DNA from 3 places in the Streptomyces sp. NPDC050147 genome. Region 1 is predicted to be linked to each of the others. Evidence: riboswitches for the same ligand, from Rfam matches in the RefSeq annotation. Region 1 holds a riboswitch; each other region holds the start of a gene.
What was found. Region 1 has a riboswitch for cyclic di-AMP ahead of AB0I94_RS22120 (LysM peptidoglycan-binding domain-containing protein). Riboswitches for the same ligand answer to the same signal wherever they lie in the genome.

Region 1 (3,628 bases):
CGTTCGTGCGCTCAGGGCCGTAGGAGAAGGTGATGCGGGAGCCGTTCACCCGCGCGTACTTCGACTGGAACGCGCGGTCGCTGCGCACCGGCAGCCACAGCGCGCCGTCCGCGCCGCGCACCATCGCCTCGATGTGGATATTGCCCAGCGGCGGGTAGGTGGTGCGCCAGGTGTGGCCGTTCCAGCTCATGAGGTAGGTGCGCGTCCCGCCGTCGGTGTACTGGCTGCCGCCGATCGTGACCCGGCCGGACGGTTCGAGCAGCATCGTGTGTACGTTGCTGTTCGGCGGCAGCGACACCTTCGCGTCCCGCCATGCCGTGCCGTCCCAGCGCAGGACGGTGGTCCCGCTGGTGGTGTCCGCCCAGGCCCAGGCGTCGGTGGCCGAACGCGCGGTGATGCCCATCACGTACAGAACACCGTCCGGGGTGGGCTGTGTGGTCCAGTCGGAACCGTCGTAGTGCAACACCTTCGGCCCGGTGTCGTCCTCACCGACCACCCACGCGGCGCCCGGTACCGCGGCGAAGTCCTGATAGGTCCACAGGGTCTGCGGCAGCGGGACGGTGATCCACCCTCCCGCCGACCGGCGCAGGATCTCTCCCGTCCCGGCGCGGTTGTGGAAGATCCACGCCTCCTTGCCGACGAACCGCACCTTGCCGAGCCAGCCCGACTCATCGGCGCCGGGGAAGGTGGTGTCCCGGCTCCACGCCGCGCCGTCCCACCGGTAGAGCATCGGCCGCACCCAGTCGGCGGTGTGCTCGTACCCGGTCGCCCAGGCGTCGCCCGCCCCGCGGGCGGCGAGATCGGACACGGTCACCGGAGGGGCAGCCGCGGGCACCGGCAGCGCCGACCACCTTGGCGTCACGCTCGGCGTACCGGCATCGGCAGGCGGCACGGCCGCGGCCGGCGACCCGGCCGTGACGGGCGACACGGCTGCTGCACACGCGACGACAAGACCGATGATGACCGCACGGAGACCGTTCATGAGACCTCCCAGAACGCGAAGGTCGCTCACCTTATTGGCATGCACCCGTCTGTGAATAGACGGGTGCATGCCAATCTACGGCCCGCGCCTGAGCCCCGGACAGGCTCGCGCCTGAGCCCCGGACGCAGTGCGTGCCGGGGCTCGGGGCGGTCGAGAGGGGGCTCCTAGTAGGGGCCGTTCACGTTGTCGATCGAGCCGTACCGGTCGGCCGCGTAGTTGCAGGCGGCGGTGATGTTGGCGACCGGGTCGTAGCTGTCCAGCGAGGTGCCGGGCACGTGGTAGGCGTCGAAGGTGGGGGCGATGACCTGCAGGAGCCCCTTGGACGGGGTCCCTGCGGCGGCGTTGACGTCCCAGTTGTTGATGGCCAGCGGGTTGCCGGAGGACTCGCGCATCACGTTGCGGTGGATGCCCTCGTAGGTGCCGGGGATGCCGTGCTGGGCCATGACGTCGAGCGACTCCTTGATCCAGCCGTCGAGGTTGTTGGTGTACGTCTTCTTCGCCGGTGCGGCGGCGGGCTCGGCGGCGGTGTTCGTGCGCTTGGAGCGGTCCGCGCGCTCGTCGGACGCCTTGGAGGCGGTCGCATCCTCCGCGGGCTTGGCCGGGGCCTTCTGCCCGATGGTGAGCTTGAGACCGGGGTGGATCAGTCTCGGGTTGTCACCCAGCACGCTGCGGTTGTCCTCGTACAGCTTCTTCCAGCCGCCGCTGACGGAGTGCTCTCGGGCGATCTTGGAGAGCGAGTCGCCCTCGGCGATGACGTAGGTCTTGGGGGCGGCGGGCTTGGCGGCCGCCGCGGGCTGCGCGGCGCCGGCCGAGGTCGCGCCGATCACCGGGAGGACGAGCACGGCGCCGCCCGTGCCCGCCGCGGCGATGCCCCGGCGGAACGAGCTGGACTTGGGACGGCGGTGCTTTCCCTTTGCAGGCATGACGAATTTCCTCTCCGTCGCCTACGAGGTGAGCTGTCGGGTTCGGACGGGAGATGTCCGGTCACACTGCGAATGTGACTTCACCCCGAGCCGTTCCGGAGTCCGGAACGGCGGCTTACCTGGTTCCCCCGCTCCTGCCGTGCGTAAGTGAGTGAGTACGGGAAGGGTTTCCGGACAGCGGCAGGATTCGGCGTTCCATCCGGATTGACGGTGAGGTTAGGCGAGAAAGCCCGGACAGAACAAGGGCGGAATTCGATGGGGGGAATGCGCGGGGGCGATTCTAGTGATCGAAATCCCTTGGCCCCATTGATCAAATAGCCTCAACTTTCTTTGCGTGAAACGAAAATGCGCCGAGCGGCTCTTGAGCGGTCGCGCAGTCGGGTGTGACTCATTCCACTGAAGCGCAATCCCAACTGGGTGCAGAAGTGGCCTTAATCCTCAATTCGGACATAACGCGAGGGCGTTCTTTGTGCGTCAAAAGGGGCATATGGCCTATGTTGTCTAAGTGGTTTGCTGGTCATGGTGGCCTTGTGTGTGACGGTGGGAGGCGGTTCTCGTGTGGGGACTTGGGCGGCAATTCCCACAACGGCCCTGAATCCGTGGCCCAGTTGGCGAACCCTGGATGCGGCTCCTTGTGAGGGAGCCGCATCCTGAGGCCCGATTCGATCCGTTGAGCTTGCTGTAATTGCCCTTGAAGCCTTCGTCATTCGCGGCGGTACGAATGGTCGTCCAGGCCTGCCCCTTCCACTTGGCCTGGAGCAGGACGTACTTCCCGTCGATCTTGTGGTCGTAGAACTTTCCCCAGAAGCTGCCGTTGCGGCGCCCTCTGGAGCGCGCCGCATTGATGGAACCTACGGCGGGCCGGGCTTAGCGGGCGTCAGCCAGGGGGGCCTCTGGTTGCAACCAGGGAGGTAGCGAGGCGGCGCATACCGCCGGAGTTCACTTCACGACGTACGCGCGGACGACCAGGGCAGGCTGTCGTACGTGACGACGGCTCAGTTGTGCCGGGCGCGGGCGGCGAAATGGCCGGCCGACTGCCGTCAGGTGCAGCTGTGCGGCGCTGCCGTCTTTGGGCGTCGACGAGCGCGGCCGACGTGTTCGCCCGTTGGTGCGGCGGGCTGGCAGACCGTTCCATCTGCGGTGCAGTCGATTGAGGTCGGAGGCCGGGTCCGGGGTGAGCAGCGTCTGCGCGCGGCGGCCGAACCGGCCGGGCAGGCCGAGGTGGAGCAGTTCGACGGCGCCGCCGAACTCGCCTCTGTCACACGCCTGTTGGCAGAGACCGGGGTTACCCATTGAGTACCCATACTCATGCCAACGGCCCCATATCTTTCCTACCGTCTGCCGATGAAGAGAAGGGCTCGTCACACGCCACGAAAGTCGTGCTCGGGCCGCATGCGATGCGTCAACGGGGAGTTGCATATGTACATGAAACTGTCGGCCAGACCACTCGTCCGTCTTGCTCTGGTTGCCGGCGTGGTAGGCGCCAGCCTTGCGGCAACGGGAAACGGGTTCGCGGCGACTCCGGCGGAGGCGCCGAGGGCGGCAACGGTGAGTACGTCAGGCGCCACCACGCAGGCGGTGGTCAACCTCGGTCTCGATCGCAGGCAGGCCAGGGCCGTTCAGGAGTGGTTGGCTGCGTTCCACGGCTACAGGGGATCCATCGACGGCTACCTGGGCACCGGTAGCTGGAAGGCGTTCCAGCGCCACCTCAGGGCGCACGGCT
Region 2 (3,628 bases), on a different contig from region 1:
CACGGCGCGCTCACGATGCTCGTGACGGGCGTGATCCTGGTGGGTCTCAACCAGGCGGACGACAACCCCGTCAACAACGTCAAGATCGGCATCAAGATGGCCGTCCTGATCGTGATCCTCGCGCTCGTCTACGTGAAACGGGACGAGGAGAAGGTGGACAAGGGGATGTTCGGCGCGGTCGGTCTGCTGACCGTCGTGAACATCTTCATCGCGGTCCTGTGGACCTGAGTTCGCGGGTTCAACCGGCCCACTACGCGCGCGTGGCCCGCATCCCCCCGGGAATGCGGGCCACGCGCGCGTGGACGGGACCTCGGTGACCGCTCAGGCGGGCCGCACCACGCTGTGGATGGGCATGTAGTAGATCGACTCGACGCGGACGTTCGTGCCCGGCTTCGGGGCGTGGATCATCTTGCCGTCGCCGATGTATATCCCCACGTGGCTGATGTCGTCGTAGAAGAAGACCAGGTCGCCCGGCTTGGCGTCGGCCGTCTTCACGGTCGTGCCGACCTTCACCTGGTCCCACGTCGTACGCGGCAGGGAGATCCCCGCGGCCTTCCAGGCGTCCTGGGTGAGCCCGGAGCAGTCGTAGGAGTCGGGGCCGGCGGCGCCCCACACGTACGGCTTGCCGATTTGACCCTCGGCGAAGTTGATCACCTTCGCGGCCTTCGTCGCGTAACCACTGTCCGTGCCGCCAGAGCCAGAGCCAGAGCCAGAGCCTGCGCCCGTGTCGGTGCCGGAGCCCGAACCCGAGCCCGAGTCCGGGGTCGTCTCCTTCTCCTTCTCGCGTTCCTTGGCCGCGGCCTCCTCGGCCGCCTTGCGCTTGGCCTCCGCCTCGGCTTCCTGCTTGCGCGCCAGCTCGGCGGCCTTGCGCTTGGCCTCTTCTTCCTTCTTCTTCTCGATCGCCGCCAGCCGTGCCTTCTCCTCGGCCGTCAGCTCCGAGAGCAGCGTGCGCGCCTGACCCAGCTTCTTCTGGACGGTCTGCTTGCTCGTCCTGAGATCGTCCCGTGAGTCGCTCAGCGTCTCCAGGCTCTTGGCGGCCTTCGTGCGCTGCTTCGTCGCCGAGGCCTGTTGCGTCTGGTAGTCGTCGACCGCCTTCTTCTGGCGCGCGGTCAGCCGTTCCGACAGGTGGTTCTGGGCGAAGTACCCCTCCGGGTCGTCGGCGAGCAGCATCGTGGCGGTCTCCGAGACGCCGCCGGTGCGGTACTGGGCCGCGGCGAACGTGCCCAGCTGTTGGTGGGCCTCGTTCAGCTTGTCCGTGCGCTTGGCCACATCGTCGAGAAGGGTGTCGACCTTCTTGCGCTGCTTGTCGGTGCGCTCCTTGACCGAGTTGTACTTCTGGGTGGCTACGCCCGCCTGGTGATAGAGGTCGTCGACCTTCTTCTGCACCTCTTCGAGGCTGGGCTTCTCGGGTGCGGACGGTGCCGCTTGCGCGCTCTGTGACAGGAGAGCCACGGAGGTGAGGGCTGCCGTCGTGATGCCGAGGGCGGGAGCGGCGCGTAGGCCGGCCATGCGGGTCCGCGGCTTGCGGTGCGACGCCAAGGGAGGCGACTCCTTCCGTAGACCGCCTACCGGGTTAGCTGTCGGGTTCGGGCGGGTGGTTCCGGAAGGTTGCCCTACGGTCCCGTACCGCGTACGGGACCGATTCACCCCAAGTTCATCGTGGGTCCCCGGCTCCGAGGAGATCGAACTCGGCGGAGGCCACCCGTTCCCGGCGGGGTTCGCCGGTGGGAGTACGAGCGGCCCGCGGAGCACGCTAGCCAACTCGTGTGGCTCGTGTGAAGGTTGATGTTCGATATGCCCGATACATTTTCGTTACTTTACGAAGCTCTTGACGCGGGCACGCCGTGTTATGACGGAGAGTGGCAGGGCGTGGGCGTGGCGTAGGCGGGTGTGACGTGGCCGGAACCCGGAGCGGGTTGTCAGTGGGGCCGCCTAGACTCGGGAGGCGATGAGCAGCCTCTTTGATGACAGCTTCCTGGCGGACCTCCAGCCCTCGCGGGCTTCGGAGGAGGAGTCCCCGCCGCCGCCCGAGGACAGTGCTCCGGAATCCGTTCCGGATGATCTGTTCGACGGGAAGTTCGACGCGCCCGTGCCCCGGGAGGCGCACTACCGCGGCGGCGCCCCGCGCCCCGTGATCGACCCGGCGGCCCTGCTCGACGGGCTGAACGAGAACCAGCGCGCGGCTGTCGTGCACGCGCACTCCCCGCTGCTCATCGTCGCGGGGGCGGGCTCCGGCAAGACCCGCGTCCTGACGCACCGCATCGCGTATCTCCTGGCAGAGCGGCACGTGCACCCGGGGCAGATCCTGGCGATCACGTTCACCAACAAGGCCGCGGGCGAGATGAAGGAGCGCGTCGAGCAGCTCGTCGGGCCGCGGGCCAACGCGATGTGGGTGTCGACGTTCCACAGCGCGTGCGTCCGCATCCTGCGCCGCGAGTCGAAGAAGCTGGGCTTCACCTCCTCCTTCTCGATCTACGACGCCGCCGACTCCAAGCGGCTCATGGCGCTGGTCTGCCGCGACCTGGACATCGACCCGAAGAAGTTCCCGCCGAAGTCCTTCAGCGCCAAGATCTCGAACCTGAAGAACGAGCTGATCGACGAGGAGACCTTCGCAGGCCAGGCCGCCGACGGCTTCGAGAAGACGCTCGCGCAGGCGTACGCGATGTACCAGTCGCGGCTGCGCGAGGCGAACGCCCTCGACTTCGACGACCTGATCATGACGACGGTCCACATGTTCCGCGCGTTCCCGGACGTCGCCGAGCACTACCGCCGCCGCTTCCGCCACGTGATGGTCGACGAGTACCAGGACACCAACCACGCGCAGTACGCCCTGGTCCGCGAGCTGGTGGGGCCCTCCGGAGGCGAGGGTGACGACCCCGCCGAGCTGTGTGTCGTGGGCGACGCGGACCAGTCGATCTACGCCTTCCGCGGCGCCACGATCCGCAACATCCTCCAGTTCGAGGAGGACTATCCGAACGCGACCACGATCCTCCTCGAGCAGAACTACCGCTCCACGCAGACGATCCTGACCGCGGCCAACGCCGTCATCGAGCGCAACGAAAGCCGCCGCCCCAAGAACCTGTGGACCAACGCGGGCGCGGGCGCGGGCATCATCGGCTATGTCGCCGACACCGAGCACGACGAGGCGCAGTTCGTCGCCGACGAGATCGACCGGCTCACCGACGCGGGTGACGCGAAGGCGGGCGACGTCGCGATCTTCTACCGGACGAACGCGCAGTCCCGTGTCTTCGAAGAGATCTTCATCCGCGTCGGCCTGCCCTACAAGGTCGTCGGCGGCGTCCGCTTCTACGAGCGCAAGGAGGTCCGGGACGTCCTCGCGTATCTGCGAGTGCTCGCCAATCCGGAGGACTCCGTCCCGCTGCGGCGCATCCTGAACGTACCCAAGAGGGGCATCGGCGACCGCGCGGAGGCGATGATCGACGCGCTCTCGCAGCGCGAGAAGATCTCCTTCCCGCAGGCACTGAAGCGCGTCGACGAGGCGTACGGAATGGCGGCCCGTTCGGCGAACGCCGTCAAGCGTTTCAACGTTCTGATGGAGGAGCTGCGGACCATCGTCGAGTCGGGCGCCGGGCCCGCCGTCGTCCTGGAGGCCGTGCTCGAACGGACC
Region 3 (3,628 bases), on a different contig from region 1:
GCTGCTCGGCACCACCCTCATCGGCGCCGCCTCCTGCACCGCCGTGCTCGCCCTGCACTTCAAGACCAGCACCACCACCGACGTCGATGCCATCACCGAACTCATCACGGTGGGGACCGTCGCCGTCCTCGCCTGCGTCATCAACCGCGTCGTACGCCGCAGCGACAAACAGCTCGCCTCCGCCCGCTCCATCGCCGAGGCCGCCCAGCGCGCCGTACTGCCGCAGCCGGCCCCCCGGATCGGCGGGCTCGACATCGCGGCGCGGTACGAGGCCGCGGAGGCCGACGCGTTCATCGGTGGCGATCTGTACGCCGTGCAGGACACCCCGCACGGCGTCCGCGTCATCGTCGGCGACGTACGCGGCAAGGGCATGGGCGCGGTGGCGGCCGTCGCCGTGGTGATCGGGGCGTTCCGGGAGGCCGCCGAGCAGGAGTCCACGCTGGAGGCCGTCGCGCAGCGCCTGGAGCGTGCCCTCGAGCGCGAGGGCACGCGGCGTGACGGGCTCGACGCCTTCGAGGGGTTCACCACCGCTGTCCTCGCGGAGATCTCGCACGGCGACGGCCTCGTACGCCTCATCAACCGCGGGCATCCGGGTCCGCTGCTCCTGCGCGGCGACGGACGGCTGTGCCTTCTGTCGGCCGCGGAGCCGGCGATGCCGCTGGGGATGGGCGACCTGGGCGCCTGGCCGGACCGTGCGGACGAGACGGAGTTCCCGCCGGGAGCGATGCTGCTGCTCTACACCGACGGGCTCTCCGAGGCGCGGGACGTCCGGGGGGAGTTCTACGACCCGGCGGCGCGGCTCGGCGGCCGGATCTTCCCGGGGCCGGGCGGCCCGGACGCGCTCTTGAGGACGCTCGTCGAGGAAGTGCGGCGGCACACCGGGGGCAGGGGCACCGACGACATGGCGTTGCTCGTGGTGCGGCGGCCCATGTCACCGGCCGTGACGGAAGGGCACCCCTCCGCATAACAACTGACGTACTGTCAAGGAGATGTGAAGCTCCGGTGTGTGAAGAAGTGGGGTCAACTCGCCCCGTTCCGGCCCCCGGTGTCCCGATAAGTGCGGGCCAAAGGCGTTAACGATCAGTCGGAACAGCTTGGAATACGGGCCCGCTGTCTATTAACGTTCGATAACGCAGCGCGGTCGTCCCAGCCGTCACTCGAGTCGGCTCCGCGCGCACGCGCCTAATCCCGAAAGGGAGCCGGGGAACCACTAATTGGGGTGAATCGGGCGTCTGTGCATCCGTGCCAGATGTTCGTAGGAGACCTTCCTGCTCCGAACCCGTCAGCTAACCCGGTAGGCGAGAAGGAAGGAAAGGAGTGCGCCCCAGTGGCGTCCAACCGCCCTGCCCCCCAAGGCGTGTACGTACCGAATGACGACGATTTCGGTGGGTACGACGACAAATCCTGGGAGGAATGGAATCCCACCGAGGAGTCCATCCGTCCCGTCCGCGGCAGGCACCGCGTCCACAAGCGGGGTGGCGGCGGGCTCGCCCGCAGCTCCACGGTTCTCGGCGTAGGCGTCATCGCCGCCGTCGGCGCGGGCGGCATCGCCACCGCGCAGGACGGCAAGCCCCCGGTCTCCATCGAGATGCCGGACCTCTCGGCCGTCACGGACTCGCTGCCGGAGGCCAAGTCGCTTCCGGGCGTGGGGTCCTTGATATCCGACGACTCGTCCGACTCGGGTTCCGCGGACAACGGCGTGACGACCGCCGCCGCGCCCCTCACCGCCGCGGGCCTCAGCACCGCCGACGCCGAGCAGGGCAGCACGGACGCGGGTGAGGCGCTGCGGGCCCGCATCATGGAGCAGGCGGAGAACCAGCAGGACCAGGCGGACGACGCGGTCCAGAAGGCCGCCGAGGAAGCCGCCGTCAAGCAGGCCGCCGAACAGGCCGCCGCCGAGCAGTCCGCGGCAGAGAAGAAGATCGCCGCCGACAAGGCCGCCGCGAAGAAGAAGGCCGAGGCCGCGGCCAAGAAGAAGGCCGAGGCGGAGCGCCTGGCCAAGCTCGCCAAGAGCTACACCCTCCCCGTCGCCTCGTACACGCTCACCGGCACCTTCGGGCAGCCCGGCTCCATGTGGTCCTCCGGCTACCACACCGGCCTGGACTTCGCGGCTCCGACGGGCACGCCCATCAAGGCCGTCCACTCCGGCACCATCAAGGAGGCCGGCTGGGCGGGGGCGTACGGCTACCGCACGGTCCTCGAACTCGACGACGGCACCGAGGTCTGGTTCTGCCACCAGTCCTCGATGAACGTCAGCGCCGGCCAGAAGGTCACCACCGGCGAGACCATCGGCCGCGTCGGGGCCACCGGCAACGTCACCGGCGCCCACCTCCACATGGAGGTCCACCCGGGCGGCGACTCCACCGGGGTCGACCCGGCGGCGTGGCTGCGCGGCAAGGGCCAGTCGATCTGAGGTAACCCCAGAACCCCGGTGGTCCTGGCGACAACCCCCCGACGCCAGGGCTGCCGGTTCGGCGTGCTCGCTTCCCGGGCGGGACCCCGGCATCCCGGTCGCCCCCGGCCCCCGGCCTCGGGCACCCCGGCGTCCCAGGAGATGGAATCGGCATCCCGTTCTGCGGAATGCCGCGGTCCATATGACCGTTGATCCCCTTATGACTTCTCTCCGCAAGCTTGGCTCTTCCGACCTCGAGGTCTTCCCGCTCGCCCTGGGCGGCAACGTCTTCGGCTGGACCGCCGACGAGGCGCAGTCCTTCGCCGTGCTCGACGCCTACACCGCCGCGGGCGGCAACTTCATCGACACCGCGGATGTCTACTCGGCCTGGGCGCCCGGCAACAAGGGCGGTGAGTCCGAGACCGTCATCGGCAACTGGCTCGCCTCGCGCGGCAGGCGTTCCGACGTCGTGCTCGCCACCAAGGTCGGCGGCCACCCCGACCACAAGGGTCTGTCCGCCGACACCATCAAGGCCGGCGCCGAGGAGTCGCTGCGCCGTCTGCGCACCGACTACATCGACCTCTACTACACGCACTACGACGACCCGACCGTCCCGGTCGAGGAGATCATCGGCGCGCTCGACGACCTGGTGACGTCCGGCAAGGTGCGTGCCGTCGCCGCCTCCAACGTGACCTCCGATCGGCTCCAGGAGTTCCTCGACTTCTCCGACCGCGAGGGCCTCGCGCGCTACTCGGTACTGCAGCCGCACTACAACCTCGTCTCGCGCGACACGTACGAGGGGACGCTGGAGCAGGTCGCCTCGCGTTCCGGCCTGGCCGCCGTCCCGTACTACGCGCTCGCCTCCGGCTTCCTGACCGGCAAGTACCGCCCCGGTGCGCGGGTCGACAGCGCGCGGGCCGAGGGCGCGGGCAAGCACCTGGCCACCGACCGCGGCCTGCGGGTGCTCACCGCCCTGGACGAGGTCGCCCAGGCGCGCGGCGCCGAGCTCGCGACCGTGGCGCTGGCGTGGCTCGCGGCGCAGCCGACGGTGGCGGCGCCGATCGCGTCGGCCCGTACGGTCGAGCAGCTGCCCGCGCTGGTCGCGGTGGGGGAGCTCGAACTGACGGCGGCCGAGGTGTCGACGCTGACGGCGGCTTCGGCGTAGGGCCCTAGCCCCGGTAGGGGTTGTACGCGGGGTAGGGCATCGCGGGCTGGGCGTACGGATATCCGTAGGGG

Region 2: linked by a shared signal. The riboswitch ahead of AB0I94_RS35275 (NlpC/P60 family protein) and the one ahead of AB0I94_RS22120 (LysM peptidoglycan-binding domain-containing protein) in region 1 are both predicted to bind cyclic di-AMP.
Region 3: linked by a shared signal. The riboswitch ahead of AB0I94_RS18225 (M23 family metallopeptidase) and the one ahead of AB0I94_RS22120 (LysM peptidoglycan-binding domain-containing protein) in region 1 are both predicted to bind cyclic di-AMP.

Annotation. Positions count from the first base shown of each region.
Region 1 is NZ_JBFALJ010000014.1:70,862-74,489, reverse strand. It holds gene AB0I94_RS22125 (hypothetical protein) at 1-982, opposite strand, end outside; gene AB0I94_RS22120 (LysM peptidoglycan-binding domain-containing protein) at 1,147-1,905, opposite strand; cyclic di-AMP (ydaO/yuaA leader) riboswitch at 1,909-2,065, opposite strand; gene AB0I94_RS22115 (hypothetical protein) at 2,845-3,198, opposite strand; gene AB0I94_RS22110 (peptidoglycan-binding protein) at 3,454-3,628, shown strand, end outside.
Region 2 is NZ_JBFALJ010000031.1:15,909-19,536, forward strand. It holds gene AB0I94_RS35270 (hypothetical protein) at 1-228, shown strand, start outside; gene AB0I94_RS35275 (NlpC/P60 family protein) at 322-1,539, opposite strand; cyclic di-AMP (ydaO/yuaA leader) riboswitch at 1,547-1,704, opposite strand; gene pcrA (DNA helicase PcrA) at 1,949-3,628, shown strand, end outside.
Region 3 is NZ_JBFALJ010000010.1:232,027-235,654, forward strand. It holds gene AB0I94_RS18220 (PP2C family protein-serine/threonine phosphatase) at 1-967, shown strand, start outside; cyclic di-AMP (ydaO/yuaA leader) riboswitch at 1,170-1,316, shown strand; gene AB0I94_RS18225 (M23 family metallopeptidase) at 1,328-2,413, shown strand; gene AB0I94_RS18230 (aldo/keto reductase) at 2,613-3,557, shown strand; gene AB0I94_RS18235 (PrsW family intramembrane metalloprotease) at 3,562-3,628, opposite strand, start outside.